Regions from separate parts of the Aureimonas sp. CAS genome, predicted to be linked through region 1. Evidence: predicted binding sites of a transcription regulator. Region 1 holds the regulator's gene; each other region holds the start of a gene.
The links. Region 1 encodes PhoB, which activates phosphate uptake and scavenging genes when phosphate is short. Its sites were predicted from a motif close to TGTCATNNANCTGTCAT; they were not measured.
Positions count from the first base shown of each region.

Region 2: the regulator PhoB is predicted to act here: its motif matches at 1,764-1,780, upstream of AC6R2M_RS12775 (alkaline phosphatase).
Region 3: the regulator PhoB is predicted to act here: its motif matches at 2,259-2,275, upstream of phnG (phosphonate C-P lyase system protein PhnG).

Region 1 covers NZ_CM187563.1:1,093,081-1,097,773, forward strand. The annotation lists gene pstA (phosphate ABC transporter permease PstA) at 1-532, shown strand, start outside; gene pstB (phosphate ABC transporter ATP-binding protein PstB) at 553-1,356, shown strand; gene phoU (phosphate signaling complex protein PhoU) at 1,458-2,189, shown strand; gene phoB (phosphate regulon transcriptional regulator PhoB) at 2,186-2,896, shown strand; gene AC6R2M_RS05345 (hypothetical protein) at 3,207-3,530, opposite strand; gene AC6R2M_RS05350 (DUF3297 family protein) at 4,358-4,618, opposite strand; gene AC6R2M_RS05355 (GcrA family cell cycle regulator) at 4,622-4,693, opposite strand, start outside.
Region 2 covers NZ_CM187563.1:2,668,493-2,673,185, reverse strand. The annotation lists gene AC6R2M_RS12785 (cytochrome b) at 1-478, shown strand, start outside; gene AC6R2M_RS12780 (cytochrome c1) at 805-1,677, shown strand; gene AC6R2M_RS12775 (alkaline phosphatase) at 1,841-3,298, shown strand; gene queG (tRNA epoxyqueuosine(34) reductase QueG) at 3,374-4,516, shown strand; gene AC6R2M_RS12765 (SDR family oxidoreductase) at 4,574-4,693, shown strand, end outside.
Region 3 covers NZ_CM187563.1:3,492,467-3,497,159, forward strand. The annotation lists gene AC6R2M_RS16865 (alpha-D-ribose 1-methylphosphonate 5-phosphate C-P-lyase PhnJ) at 1-35, opposite strand, end outside; gene AC6R2M_RS16870 (carbon-phosphorus lyase complex subunit) at 32-1,129, opposite strand; gene phnH (phosphonate C-P lyase system protein PhnH) at 1,135-1,734, opposite strand; gene phnG (phosphonate C-P lyase system protein PhnG) at 1,731-2,198, opposite strand; gene phnF (phosphonate metabolism transcriptional regulator PhnF) at 2,351-3,094, shown strand; gene AC6R2M_RS16890 (Csu type fimbrial protein) at 3,115-4,065, opposite strand; gene AC6R2M_RS16895 (fimbria/pilus outer membrane usher protein) at 4,062-4,693, opposite strand, start outside.

The sequences.
Region 1 (4,693 bases):
CAACAATCTGGCCGCCGTGCCCTCCATCGTGTTCGGCCTCCTGGGTCTGGCGGTCTTCATCAACTATTTCGGCCTGCCTCGTTCGGCCGCGCTCGTCGGCGGGCTCGTGCTTACGCTGATGACGCTGCCGACGATCATCATCGCGACGCGCGCCGCGCTCCGCGCCGTGCCGCCCTCGATCCGCTCGGCGGCGCTGGGCCTCGGCGCCTCGCGCAACCAGATGGTGTTCCACCACGTGCTGCCGCTGGCCGCGCCCGGCATCCTGACGGGCACGATCATCGGTCTCGCCCAGGCGCTGGGCGAGACGGCGCCGCTGCTCCTCATCGGCATGGTCGCCTTCGTCGCCGACTATCCGAGCGGCCCGATGGACGCGGCCACCGCGCTGCCGGTCCAGATCTTCATGTGGGCGAACGAGGCGGACCGCGCCTTCGTGGAGCGCACCTCCGGCGCCATCATCGTCCTCCTCCTCTTCCTGGCGGTCATGAACATCGCCGCCATCCTCCTGCGCCGCCGCTTCGAGCGCCGCTGGTAGCCGATCAGATGGATACTCCCATGCACAAGCTCGTCTCCGAGCCGATGACGGTTCCGGCCCCCAAGACCCCGATCAAGATGAAGGGCGAGAAGGTCGACGTCTTCTACGGCGCCAAGCAGGCGCTCTACGAGGTCGGCATCGACATTCCCGAGCGCCAGGTGACGGCGCTGATCGGCCCCTCGGGCTGCGGCAAGTCGACCTTCCTGCGCTGCCTGAACCGCATGAACGACACGATCGAGGGCGCGCGCGTCGTCGGAAAGATCACGCTCGACGGCGAGGACATCTACGACAAGAGCCTCGACGTCGTGGAGCTTCGCGCCCGCGTCGGCATGGTGTTCCAGAAGCCGAACCCCTTCCCGAAGTCGATCTTCGAGAATGTCGGCTACGGCCCGAAGATCCACGGCCTCGCCAAGAGCAAGGCCGATCTGGAGGAGATCGTCGTCACCTCCCTGAAGAAGGCGGGTCTGTTCGAGGAGGTGAAGGACCGCCTGCACGAGCAGGGCACGGGCCTGTCGGGCGGCCAGCAGCAGCGCCTGTGCATCGCGCGCGCCATCGCGGTCTCGCCCGAGGTGATCCTGATGGACGAGCCCTGCTCGGCGCTCGACCCGATCGCGACCGCCACCATCGAGGCGCTGATCGACGAGTTGAAGCAGAACTTCACCATCGTCATCGTGACCCACTCCATGCAGCAGGCCGCGCGCGTCTCGCAGCGCACGGCCATGTTCCATCTGGGCCGCATCGTCGAGGTCGGGCCGACCGAGAAGATGTTCCAGAACCCGGACGACAAGCGCACGCGCGACTACATCACCGGCCGCTTCGGCTGACCGGACAGGGTAGCGGGCCCTCGACGGCCCGATGCGCGAGAACCGAAGAGTTTGAGCGACCATCGCGTGCGGAGCCACGCACCGCTCACGGGGAGAAGAGCATGCCCGGACACATCGTTTCGTCCTACGACGACGAGCTGAAAGCCATCCTGCGCCGCATCTCCGAGATGGGCGGGCAGGCCGAGCGGATGGTCGAGCAATCGGTCACCGCGCTCATCAAGAGCGACATCCAGCTCGCCCAGCGCGTGATCGCCGACGACCGGCTTCTCGACGAGGCGCAGCGCGAGCTCGACGAGCACGCGATCCGCACCATCGCCAAGCGCCAGCCGATGGCGCAGGACCTGCGCGAGATCGTCGGCGCGATCCGCATCTCGAACGACATCGAGCGCATCGGCGACATGGGCAAGAACATCGCCAAGCGCGTGATCGCCGTGCACGAGCACGGCCAGCCGGTCAAGCTCGTGCGGGGCCTGGAGCATCTGTCGGGGCTCGCGCTCGAACAGCTGAAGGAAGTGCTCGACGCCTATGCGCGGCGCGACGAGGACCGCGCCGAGATGGTGCGGGCGCGCGACGAAGAGATCGACGCGATGTACACCTCGATCTTCCGCGAACTCCTGACCTACATGATGGAGGACCCGCGCAACATCACCGCCTGCACGCATCTCCTGTTCTCGGCCAAGAACATCGAGCGCATCGGCGACCACGCGACGAACATCGCCGAGACGATCTACTACATCAAGACCGGCGAACAGGTCGAAGGCGAGCGTCCGAAGGACGACCGCACCCATGCCATCGTCGCCGAGCCGGGCGGGACCGTGGGGACGGTCCTGTGACGACGGGGCCCCACATCGCCGTCGTCGAGGACGACGAGGCGCTGGGCGTTCTTCTCCGCTACAATCTGGAGGCCGAAGGCTACAGCGCGGAGGTGATCGCGCGCGGCGACGAAGCCGATCTCCGGCTGCGCGAGAAGGTGCCGGACCTCCTGATCCTCGACTGGATGCTGCCGGGCCTGTCCGGCGTCGAGCTCTGCCGGCGCCTGCGCCTTCGCTCCGAGACGCAGCGCCTGCCCATCCTGATGCTGACGGCGCGCGGCGAAGAGGACGAGCGCGTGCGCGGCCTGTCCGTCGGCGCGGACGACTATGTCGTGAAGCCCTTCTCGACGCTGGAGCTGATGGCGCGCATCCGCGCCATGCTACGCCGGGCGAGCCCCGAGCGCGTCGCGACGCAGCTGACGGCCGGCGACCTCGACCTCGACCGCGAGACGCGCCGCGTGCGCCGGGCGGGCCGCGAGGTGCGCCTCGGCCCGACGGAGTTCAAGCTGCTGGAATTCCTCATGCAGGCGCCCGGCCGCGTGTTCTCGCGCGAGCAGCTGCTCGACGGCGTCTGGGGGCAGGGGATTTATGTCGACGAGCGCACCGTCGACGTCCATGTCGGGCGCCTGCGCAAGGCGATCAATCGCGGCCGCTTGCGCGACCCGATCCGCACCGTGCGTGGCGCCGGCTACTCGCTCGACGAGACCTTCGCGGCGAAATCGGCCTGAGGGACCGCGGACGCCCCTCGGGCACGTGGATGCGCGGAAGCAGGACGACGCGCACTCCTCTCCCTCAAAGGGAGAGGGGTCCGAAGGACGGGCGAGACGAGTGGCTCGCCCCGGCGGACGCAACGCCGCTGGCGGATCAACAGCCTACAACATCCAGGCACAGACAGGGGCGTCGTCGAGCTCGGCGTTGCGCGGACGTCCTCTTTTCTGACGTTGCGGGCGTCATGCCCTCATCCCCCTGCCGGGACCTTCTCCCGCGCAGCGGGAGAAGGCGAAGCGTAAGCGCCGCGGCTTTGCGTCTGCGGCCGCCTCAGCGGAAGGTGAAGCGCGAGACCTCGCAGACGTTCACCCCGTATTCGGTTTCCTCGCGCCCGCTCTCGAACGTCGCCTTGAAGTCGAAGACGCAGAAGCCGGTGCCGTCGTCGAAGTTCACCCGCACTTCCGCGCCGGGCATCAGGACGTCGTTGCCGAGGATGTCCTCCTCCCAGTCGGTGGTGCCGGTGTTGGACCCGTGAAGGTAGAAGATCGGCTCCTTGGCGCCGTTGTGGATGACGACGCGGCGGTCCAGCGCCGAAGCGGCCGTGGCCGAGAGGATGACGGAAGCGCTGATGAGCGCGGCGAGAAGGCTCCGCATGGGAGAGGCTCCGTTGACGGCATCCCACAGGCGGATGCCTCGCCGCCACATTGCGGCCCCATTCTTCTACCGCCAGACTTCCGTGAAGTCACTTGGAGTCTTGTTGCGGTCCGAAGACGCAACGCGGGATGGCTAACGCTGGGGACGGGGCCTCGAAGCTGAAGACTGTGTTCAGCGGCGAGCCCGACGAGGCCCTCACCCAGCTGCTCGCTCGCGCTCGCATCCACCCTCTCCCCGAGGGGAGAGGAATGGCGCCTCTTTCGATGCGCTCACGCAAGCATTCGAACGGTCGACATCGCGGCGAAGCTTCTCCTTCTCCCCTTGGGGAGAAGGTGCCGGCAGGCGGATGAGGGCATCGCAGGGCGCCGGCGCTCGATGATCGTCCTGGGTGCGGTCACGGGATGAGCGTGGCGAAGGAAGAACCGTCTTCAGCGGCCGAGCCCGACGAGGCCCTCACCCGGCTGCTCGCTCGCGCTCGCATCCACCCTCTCCCGTTCCGGGAGAGGAATGGCGCCTCTTTCGGTGCGCTCACCCAAGCATTCGAACGGTCGACACGGCGGACGGGCAGGGCGGCGAAGCCTCCCCTTCTCCCCTTGGGGAGACAAGTCCCGGCAGGCGGATGAGAGCGTGGCAGGGCGCCGACGGTCGGCCCACGAGCGGAAGACGAAAGACCGTTCCCCTTCGCCGTCCTGGACGAAGGGCGGCGAAGGGGAACGCGCGGACCGGACGCCGAGGCGCCGGCCCGTATCATCGGCTGCCGCACCGGCCCGAGACCCGTACCCGGTTCCCGAAAGCCCGATGCGCAGGATCGGAAGCGCTCGGCGCGCTCAGCCCTCCGCCGGCGCGTCGTCGCGCAGATAGGGCTCGACCTCGCCCTTCAGCTTGATCGTCAGAGGCTTGCCCTTGCGATCGAGCGTCTTGCCGGCCGCCACGCGGATCCAGCCCTCGGAGACGCAATACTCCTCGACATTGGTCTTCTCGACGCCCTTGAAGCGGATGCCGATGCCGCGCTGGAGCAGCGCCTCGTCATGGAAGGGGCTGTCGGGGTCGTTCGACAGGCGGTCGGGCAGGTTCGTCGCGTCCGCCATCGATCAGCGCGCCCGGCGGCGGTCGGCGACCGGCTGGAAGGCGATCCGCGCATGGTACTGGCAGTAGGGCGAGGC
Region 2 (4,693 bases), 1.6 Mb from region 1:
CATCCCGGCGAACTCGCTGGTGACGCCGTCGCACATCGTGCCGGAATGGTACTTCCTGCCCTTCTACGCGATGCTGCGCGCCATTACCTTCGACATCGGGCCGATCACGGCGCAGCTCGGCGGTGTTCTGGTGATGTTCGGCGCGATCATCATCCTGTTCTTCGTGCCCTGGCTGGACACGAGCCGCGTGCGCTCGACCTCCTACCGGCCGATGTACAAGATCTTCTTCTGGATCTTCGCCTTCAACGCCGTCTTCCTCGGCTGGCTCGGCTCGCGCCCGGCCGAGGGCATCTATCCGCTGCTCTCGCTCATCGGCACGATCTACTATTTCGGCCACTTCCTGGTCGTGATGCCCGTGCTCGGCCTCATCGAGAAGCCGAAGAAGCTGCCGAACTCGATCACCGAGGCCGTGCTCGCCAAGGCCGGCGCCAAGCGCGCCGCGGCCGGCGCGACCGCCGCTCCGGAGCACAAGGGCTGACGATGCGCATCAAGGAAAACTCGATGAGACTGCTCCTGTCGGCGGCCCTGGCTGGCGTCCTGGCTCTGCCCGCCGCGCAGGCGCAGGAGGCCCAGGCGCCTGCGCCCGCCGCATCCGAAGCTGCACCCGGCCAGCCGGCCGTGGTGGTGATCGAGCCGGCGCCGGTCGAGCCGGGCGCACCCGCGGCCGCGCCCGCTGCGGAGGCTCCGGCCGAGGGCCTCGAGCCGATCGCGCCCGCCGAAGGCGTGGACGCGGCCCGTGACGCCGAAGCCGAACGCGAGGCGGAAGCCGAGGCGACCATCGAAGCGTCCGAGGATGCTGACGGCATCATCGAGGGCCCGGCGCCCGGCGAGGCGCCGCAGGCTTCCTCCGGCACCGAGGAGGCCGTCGCCGGTGCCGATGCCGAGCACGCCGAGGAAGAGCATCACGGCACGCCGCACTACCCGATCAACAAGCCCCGTCACGTCGACTGGAGCTTCGCGGGACCGTTCGGTCACTGGGACATCGGCCAGCTGCAGCGCGGCCTGAAGATCTATCGCGAGGTCTGCGCGGCCTGCCACGGCCTCGACCTCGTCGCCTTCCGCAATCTGGAAGACCTCGGCTACTCCGACCCGCAGGTCCGGGCGTTCGCGGCCGAGTACCAGATCGAGGATCCGCTGCCGAACGCCGAAGGCGAGATGTTCGAGCGCCCGGGCATTCCGTCCGACCGCTTCCCGAACCCCTACGCCAACCCGCAGCAGGCGGCGGCGTCCAACGGCGGCGCGGTTCCGCCGGACCTGTCGCTGATGGCCAAGGCCCGCGCGGTGGAGCGCGGCTTCCCGCTCTTCGTCTTCGACATCTTCACGCAGTATGCCGAGAACGGACCGGACTACATCTACTCGCTCCTGACCGGCTACGGCCAGGAAGCGCCGGCGCATTACGAGATCCAGCCGGGGACGCACTACAATCCGTACTTCACCGGCGGTATCGCCCTTGCGATGGCGGCGCCCCTCTCGGACGACGTCGTGACCTATGACGACGGCGCGCCGCAGACGGTGGACCAGTACGCGCGGGACGTGTCCGCGTTCCTGATGTGGGCGGCCGAGCCGCACCTCGTGGAGCGCAAGGCCACCGGCTTCGTGGTGATGCTGTTCCTGATTGTCTTCGGCGGACTCGTCTACGGCGTGAAGCGCAAGGTCTGGGCTTCGACCCCGCACTGATCACGCTCTCCTCACGAGACGTTTTGAACCCCGCCCCCGAAAGGCGGGGTTCTTTCGTTCGGGCTCCGTTTCAAAGGCCGTCGCTTCGTCATACGGTTGTGACAGGGCGATCCTAGTCCAGCGTCGTCGCCCTCGGGCAAACCGACATCTGAAAGGACCGACGATGATGATCCTGAAGCGCAGCGCGATGGCGCTCGTCATGGGCACCGCCCTTTCCACCAGCGTCTCGGCGCAGGAAGCGCCGGCGGAGACCTCGGCCCGCAACGTGATCCTGATGATCTCGGACGGCGCTGGCATGGAGACGTGGCGCGCGGCGAGCTTCTATCGCTTCGGCGCGCTCGGCCATCAGGCCTATGACGAGTTCGACGTGAAGGTCTTCACCTCGACACACCCGCTGAACACCTCCCGCACGCCGACCAAGTCGGACGAGGGGCGGGTCGATTTCGATCCGGCGCAGCTCTGGGCGACCGGCGAGGTCGAGACCGTTTTCGAAGGGCGGCTCGGCGACTACAAGGGCTTCTTCGAAGGCTACGACTACAGCAGGGACCAGTACACGGATTCGGCCGCGGCCGGCACGGCGCTGGCTTCGGGGCGTAAGACCTACAACAGCGCCATCAACTGGTCGAACGACGACGAACCGATGAAGCATATCGGCGAGTACGTGGTGGAGAGCGGGCGCGCGCTCGGCGTTGTCTCCTCCGTCCAGTGGACCCATGCGACGCCGGCCGCCTTCCTCGCGCACAACCGCGACCGCAACGCCTATTCGGAGATGGGCCGCCAGATCGTCGAGGACGGGCTGGCGACCGTCGTGATGGGCGCGGGGCATCCGGGCTTCGACGACAACGGCGTGGAGCGCGAGATCGAGGACGAGGGCTATTACGACTTCGTCGGCGGCTCGGAGATATGGGAGCGCCTCGTCAACGGCGAGACCGACTATCGCCTGATCGAAAGCGCGGAGGATTTCACCACGCTGGCCGCCGGCGAACTGGACATGCAGGGCAAGGACAAGGTGCTGGGCACGGCGCAGGCCGCGGCCACGCTGCAGTTCAACCGCGAGGGCGTGGCGCTCGGCGACAAGATCGAGACCGTTCCCGAACTCGCCCTGATGACGACCGGCGCGCTGCAGGTCCTGTCGGAGAACGAGAACGGCTTCTTCCTGATGGTCGAGGGCGGCGCTGTCGACTGGGCCGCGCACGCCAACAATCTGCCGCGCCTGATCGAGGAGCAGATGGACTTCGACACCGCCGTCGAGGCCGCCGTCGACTGGGTCGAGCAGAATTCGTCCTGGGACGAGACCATGATCATCGTGACGACCGATCACGGCAACGGCCTGCTCCAGGGACCGAACTCGCATCGCGAAGCCTATGAGGGGATCCTGAACCAGGGCGCCGGCGCGATGCCGCTGGTGCGCTGGCATTCCGACACGCATACGCGCGAGCTCGTGCCGCTCTGGGCCCATGGTCGCGGCTCGGACTTCTTCACCCGCGTGGCGCAGGCCGATCCCGGATTGGCCGCCTACGAGGTGCCGGAAGAGGCCCGTGTCTACATCGACAACACCGACGTCTTCCGCGCGGCCGCCGAGGCGCTCGGCATCGAGGTCGAGGCGCCGGCGGTCAACTGACGCGCTCGCGACGTCGGACGGAAAGGCGGCTTCGGCCGCCTTTCTTCGTTCCGGGCTCCATCGCATAATGGCGCGATGACATCTCCGCTCCGACGCTTCCTGAACGAGGACGCCGCGCGCCTCGGTTTCGACGCCGTGGGCGTGGCGCGGGCGCGCGAAAACGCGGCGGCGGCCGCCGGCCTGACCGAGTTCATCGAGGAGGGGCGCTTCGGCACCATGGGCTGGATGCCCGAGACCGCCGAGCGCCGTCGCTCGACGACGAGCCTGTGGCCGGATGCGAGGAGCGTCATCGTCCTCGGAATGAACTACGGCCCGGACGAGGACCCGCTCGCCAATCTGTCCCGTGCCGACCGAGGCACGATCTCGGTCTATGCGCGGCACCGGGACTATCACGACATCATCAAGGGCCGGCTCAAGGAGCTCGCGGGACGGCTGATCGCGCGGGCGCGGCGCGACGGGCTGGGCGAGCATGACGCCAAGGTCTTCGTCGACACCGCTCCCCTGATGGAGAAGCCGCTCGGGCAGGCGGCGGGGCTGGGCTGGCAGGGCAAGCACACCAATCTCGTCGCCCGCGAGTTCGGCTCCTGGCTGTTCCTCGGCTCCATTCTGACGACGCTGGACCTGCCCGAGGATGCGCCGGGCCGCGACCTCTGCGGCTCATGCCGCGCCTGCCAGGACGCCTGCCCGACCAACGCCTTCCCCGAGCCTTACAAGCTCGATGCGCGGCGCTGCATCTCCTACCTGACGATCGAGACGAAGGCCGTCGTGCCGGCGGAGTTCCGCGCGGCCATGGGCAACCGAATCTATGGCTGCGACGACTGCCTGGCCGTCTGTCCGTGGAACAAGTTCGCCAGCGAGGCGCGCGAGGCGAAGCTGCGCGCGCGGGAGGATCTGAGGAGCCCGTCGCTCGGGGACCTTCTCGCTCTCGACGATGCGGCTTTCCGGCAGCTCTTCTCTGGCTCGCCCATCAAACGCGTGGGACGCGACAAGTTCGTCTCCAACTGCCTGATCGCGGCGGGCAACAGCGGGAAGGCGAGCCTGCTCGAAGTGGTACGTCGGCGGCTTGCGGACGAGGCGCCGCTGGTGCGCGCCATGGCGGTCTGGGCGCTGCATCGCCTCGATCCGGAGGAGGCCTTGGCGCGGCGGGCCGGCGCGCTTGATAGGGAAGGGGACGCAATGGTCAGGAGCGAATGGCATGCCCTCGGGTCGGACGGCTGACGCGGTGAAGGCCGCGGCGGAAACAACGGGTGCGTCGCGCGCTTCGAGGCTGCCGTCGTGGCGCTGAGCCTGCAGGCGGCGAACGACGACGAGGCGGCGGTCGACGGGGCGATGCACGCCTTCGTCTTCGGCTGCGGCTACTCGGCGCGCGCCTTCGTCGATCGGATCGGGCCGTCC
Region 3 (4,693 bases), 1.2 Mb from region 1:
TCGAGATAGGCGAAATTGTAGGAGGGGAGGCTCATTGCGCCGCGTCCTTGCTGTCCGCCTGAGGCCCGGCCCGCTCGGCGTTGAGGCGCCGCAGGAGGTCGAGCTCGGCCTGGAAGTCCACGTAATGGGGCAGTTTCAGATGCTCCACGAAGCCGGTGGCGGCGACGTTGTCGCAATGGGCGAGCACGAACTCCTCGTCCTGGGCCGGCGAGAGGCGCTCCTCGCCGAGCTCGTCGGCGCGCAGGGCCCGGTCGACGAGGCTCATCGCCATCGCCTTCCGTTCCGACTGCCCGAAGACGAGGCCGTAGCCGCGCGTGAAGCGCGCCGTCTCGTCTCCGCCGCCGGTGAACTGCGAAACCATCTGGCATTCGGTGAGGCGGACGCGGCCGATCGTTACGGGAAAGCCGAGCTCGGGCATCTCGACCTCGACCTCAACGAGGCCGATCCGCACCTCGCCGACGAAGGGGTGGGTACGGCCGAAGCCGCGCTGGGTGGAATAGCCGAGCGACAGGAGGAAGCCCTCGTCGCCGCGCGCCAGCGTCTGGAGGCGCAGGTCGCGCCCGGCCGGGAAGTCGAGCGGGTCGCGCGTCACGTCGCCCGGCTCGCCCGAGGCCACGCCGTCCGGTTCGATCAGCCCCTCGGCGGAAAGAAGATCGGTGACGCGCGGGGAGGGCGCGTGCGGGTCGGCTCCCGCGCGGCGCCGCGGCTCGGCCACCGCCTCGTCCTGTCCGAGCGCGGCGTCGAGGAGGCGGTGCGTGTAGTCGAAGGTGGGGCCGAGCACCTGCCCGCCCGGCAGATCCTTGTAGGTCGCCGAGACGCGCCGCTCGATCGTCATCGCGCCCGTGTCCACGGGCCGGGCGGCGGCGAAGCGCGGCAGCGTCGTGCGATAGGCGCGCAGGAGGAAGATCGCCTCGATGAGGTCGCCGCGCGCCTGCTTGATCGCGAGCGCGGCGAGCGCCGGATCGTAGAGCGAGCCCTCCGCCATGGCGCGATCGACGGCGAGCGAGAGCTGGCCGGCGATCTGCTCCAGCGTCAGGGCGGGGACCGAACGGTCGCCCCGCCGCCGGTCGGCGAGGAGGGCGTGGGCGGCGGCGATGGCGGCCTCCCCGCCTTTCACGGCGACATACATGAGCCTCAGGCCTTTGCAACGCGGGTGGTGCGCGGCAGGGCCATGACCCTCGTGCCGGCGACGAGGACGAGGTCGTGGCCGCGCGGGAACAGGGCGGCGTTGCGCCGACGGTACTCGACGAAGCCCGCCGACAGGCCGCGCGGGGCGATACGCCGCCGGCTCTGGATGCCCGGCCCCGTAAGCACCAGCTCCGGGCCGCCTTCCAGGGCCTCGACCGGGAGGATCAGCGTCGCGGACCGGTCGGGATAGGGCTCGGTTCCCTGCGGGAAGCGGTCCCAACCGGCCGGGTCGGAGCCGAAGGCGAGAACCACGAAGGCGGCCTCGCGCCAGCTGCCGACCGGGGCGGAACCGGTCTGGAAGGCGAGCCAGGCGGGCGCGTCGCCCATCGGCTCGTCGAGATGGACGGGCGCATCCGCGTCGCTGAGGGCGGCGAGAAGGGCGGCCGCGCCGGGCACGAGCCCGTCCGGGGCCTCGACGCGGCCGGAGAGGTCGGCGATCGTGCCGGGTTCGGCGAAGACCCCCATCATGGCGCGGAACACGGCCTGGCCGTCGAAGACGGGATCCTTGAACCCGCCCGATACGGCTCTCGATGCGACGGCGTTCATGGCTGCTGGTCCTCCCCTCGAACCACGGTGAAGAAATCGACCCTCGTCGCCTGCGTCTCTTCGGCGAGACGGGCGCGGGCGCGTTCGTCGGCGGCGATGGCCGGCTCCACGATTTCGGCCTCGATGCGCGCGCGCCATTCGTCGCGCTGCCAGAGGGCGTCGAGATGAGCGGCCGCGCGGGCCTTGTCGGCGTCTCGTCCGAGGATCATGGACGAGCCGACCTCGCCGGTGGCGAGCCGCACTGTCGCACGTGTGACACTCGCCTCGCCGAGATTGAACGGCGCGCCGCCGCCGCCCGCCCGGCCTCGCAGCATGACGAGGCCGATCTCGGGGCCCCGCACCGGCTCGGCCGGAGGCGCGGCTTTCAGCAGCGGCCCGCAGAGGGCGGAGAGGGCAGCCGGGTCGGCCAGCGCATAGGCGCCGATCGCGCGGCGCCTCGCCTCGTCGGTCGAATTCTCCGTCATCGCCGCACCTGTATATTTGTGTAGACAAGTAAATCTCTACCCTTCTATAACGCGTGCGGCGTGACGCAACGATGACGTTCGCGCGGAAAGATCGGTCCCGGCTGCCCGACGCCGCGCGGCATCGATGGCGGGCACCGGACATGGAGCGGGGGATGATCGGCGAGGCGGAGCGCAGCGGCATCGCCGTCTGGCGGCGGGTGCGGGACGATCTGGCGGCCGAGATCCGCGCCGGGCGGCTGGAGGGCCGGCTGCCGAGCGAGACGGAGCTGGCCGAGCGCTTCGGCGTCAACCGCCACACGCTGCGCCGCGCGCTCGCCGTCCTGTCGCGCGAGGGGCTGCTCTCCACCCGGCGCGGGCTCGGCAGCTTCATTGCCCCGCCGCCCGAACGTCTGTCCTATCCGATCGGCGAGCGCACCCGCTTCTCCGCCAATCTCATCGGCCAGGGCCGGGTGCCGGAAGGGCGCCTGATCGGGGCCGAGCGAGTGGCCGCCGATCGCGACCTCGCCGCGAAGTTCGGCTGCCGCCCCGGCGCGCCGCTGCACCGGCTGGAGACGCTGCACGTGGCGGACGGCGTTCCGCTGACCGTGGCGACCGGCTATTTCGACGCGGCGCGCTTTCCCGGCATCGTCGCCGCCTATGCCGAGACGGGCTCGATCACCGAAAGCCTGAAGCGCGAGGGCTGCGCCGACTACCGGCGCCAGGAGACGCGCATCACGGCCGAGCGCGCGTCGCCCCGCGACGCCGAGCATCTCGGCCTCGGGCCGGACGCGGTGGTGATGGTGACGCTCGCGGTGGACGTGGACGGCGAAGGGCGGCCGGTCCAGGTCCTGCGCACGCGCTTTGCAGCGGACCGCATCGAATTCGTCGTGCGCGAGCCCGGCCGGGACCCGGCCTAAGGGACGCCGGCCCCGTCGCCTCAATGGGTGACGGTCACGACGACGACGTCGGTGTAGCGGCCGGCGGGGGGCGTCGGCTGCGCCGGCACCAGCCCATAGACGGGGATCGTGCGCGTCACCCCGTCCCCGACGCCGGAGACGAGGCTCGCCGTCGTCCAGGGAACGGCGTTGGCCGGGTCCTGGTAGAGGCCGTACGCGATCTGTCCGGGTCCCCCGGTGCGGGTCATGAAGCGCGGCAGGCCGCTGCCCGAGGAGCCGCCGCCCAGCGAGATGGAATAGGACGCGCCGGGCGTGCAGCGCACCCGCACGCGCGAGGCGGCGGAGACGGCGGCGTTGAGCAGGCCCTGCGAGCCGAAGTCGAGATCGTCGGCCTCCACGAGACAGTTGCTGGCGACCTGCGCCCGCACGTCGAAGGCGGGACGCGTCACGTTTCCGAGCAGGATCAGCGAGCAGCCGAGATTGACGCCGCCATAGTAGAAGCCGGTCTGCGCGCCGGAGAAGGCGGCGGAATAGTCCCCGATGGGGACGGTGGACTGGCCGCCGAAGATGCGGGCATAGAGCGGGACGGTGACCGAACTGTTGCCGCCGGGCACGACGATGCGCGGCGTCGTTCCGAGCGCCGGGTTCTCCAGCGAGCCCCAGGGCACCAGCCGCGTCGCGTCCTGATAGAGCTGGAAGCGCAGGCTCTGGCCGCCCGCCGACGTCATGAGCCGGGAGCCGTCCGCCGCCAGTCCGGCGGGACCCGCATTGATCCCCGGGCAGACGGCGGCGCCGAGCGTCGACTGGCAGCTGATCGTCACATTCGCGGTCCGGTCGATATTGCCGCCCGACAGCGTGTCGATCGGCCCGAAGGCGAGATTGTCGATCGAGGCGTTGCAGGTCTGCGCCGCGGCCGGCGCGGTCCCGGCGAGGAGAAGCGCCGCGCAGGCCGCGACCGCGAGAAGCGCAAGGCGGGCGACGGGCCGTCTCATGGCGTTCCTCCCGTGGGCACTGTCAGGGGGACGCAGGCGACGTCCGAAACCATCGTCTGCTCGGAGTTTTTGGAGAAGTCGAAGCGGGCGAGGCAGGGGCCGCGCTCGGCATCCTCCACCATCGCCTCGTTTCGGGCCTCGACCCTCGGCAGATAGGCCTGCCCGTCATAGCCGATCAGCACCTCCTCGCCGTTCAGCCGAACGGCGGAGCCCGCCGCGACGAAGTCGCCGTCCGGCCGGCGGAAGGAGACGAGGGCGGCCTGCGCGTCCGGCTCCAGGCCGAAATCGACGCTCGCGCCGGAGCGCCGGGCCGGAACCACCGTCCGGCGCGTCGCGCCGATCGTCATGTCGAGCGGCAGGCCCTGCGGGTCGAAGGACAGGTCGTTGCGCTCGTTGGATCGAAGGTCCGGCACGAGGATGCGCCCGTCGGCGCCCGAGCGCCCGACCGGCCGGTTCTCGAACAGGACCTCCACGCCCGGCGCCCCGATGTCGACGAGGGCGAAGGCGTCGTCGATCCGGCGGGTGAGATGCGGCCGTCCGCCCGCGAACACCACGGCCCCTTCGGCGCGCGCGCTCGCCCGCAGGTCGCCGTCGAAGCTCTCGACCCCGGCCTCGATCTGCGCCGCGG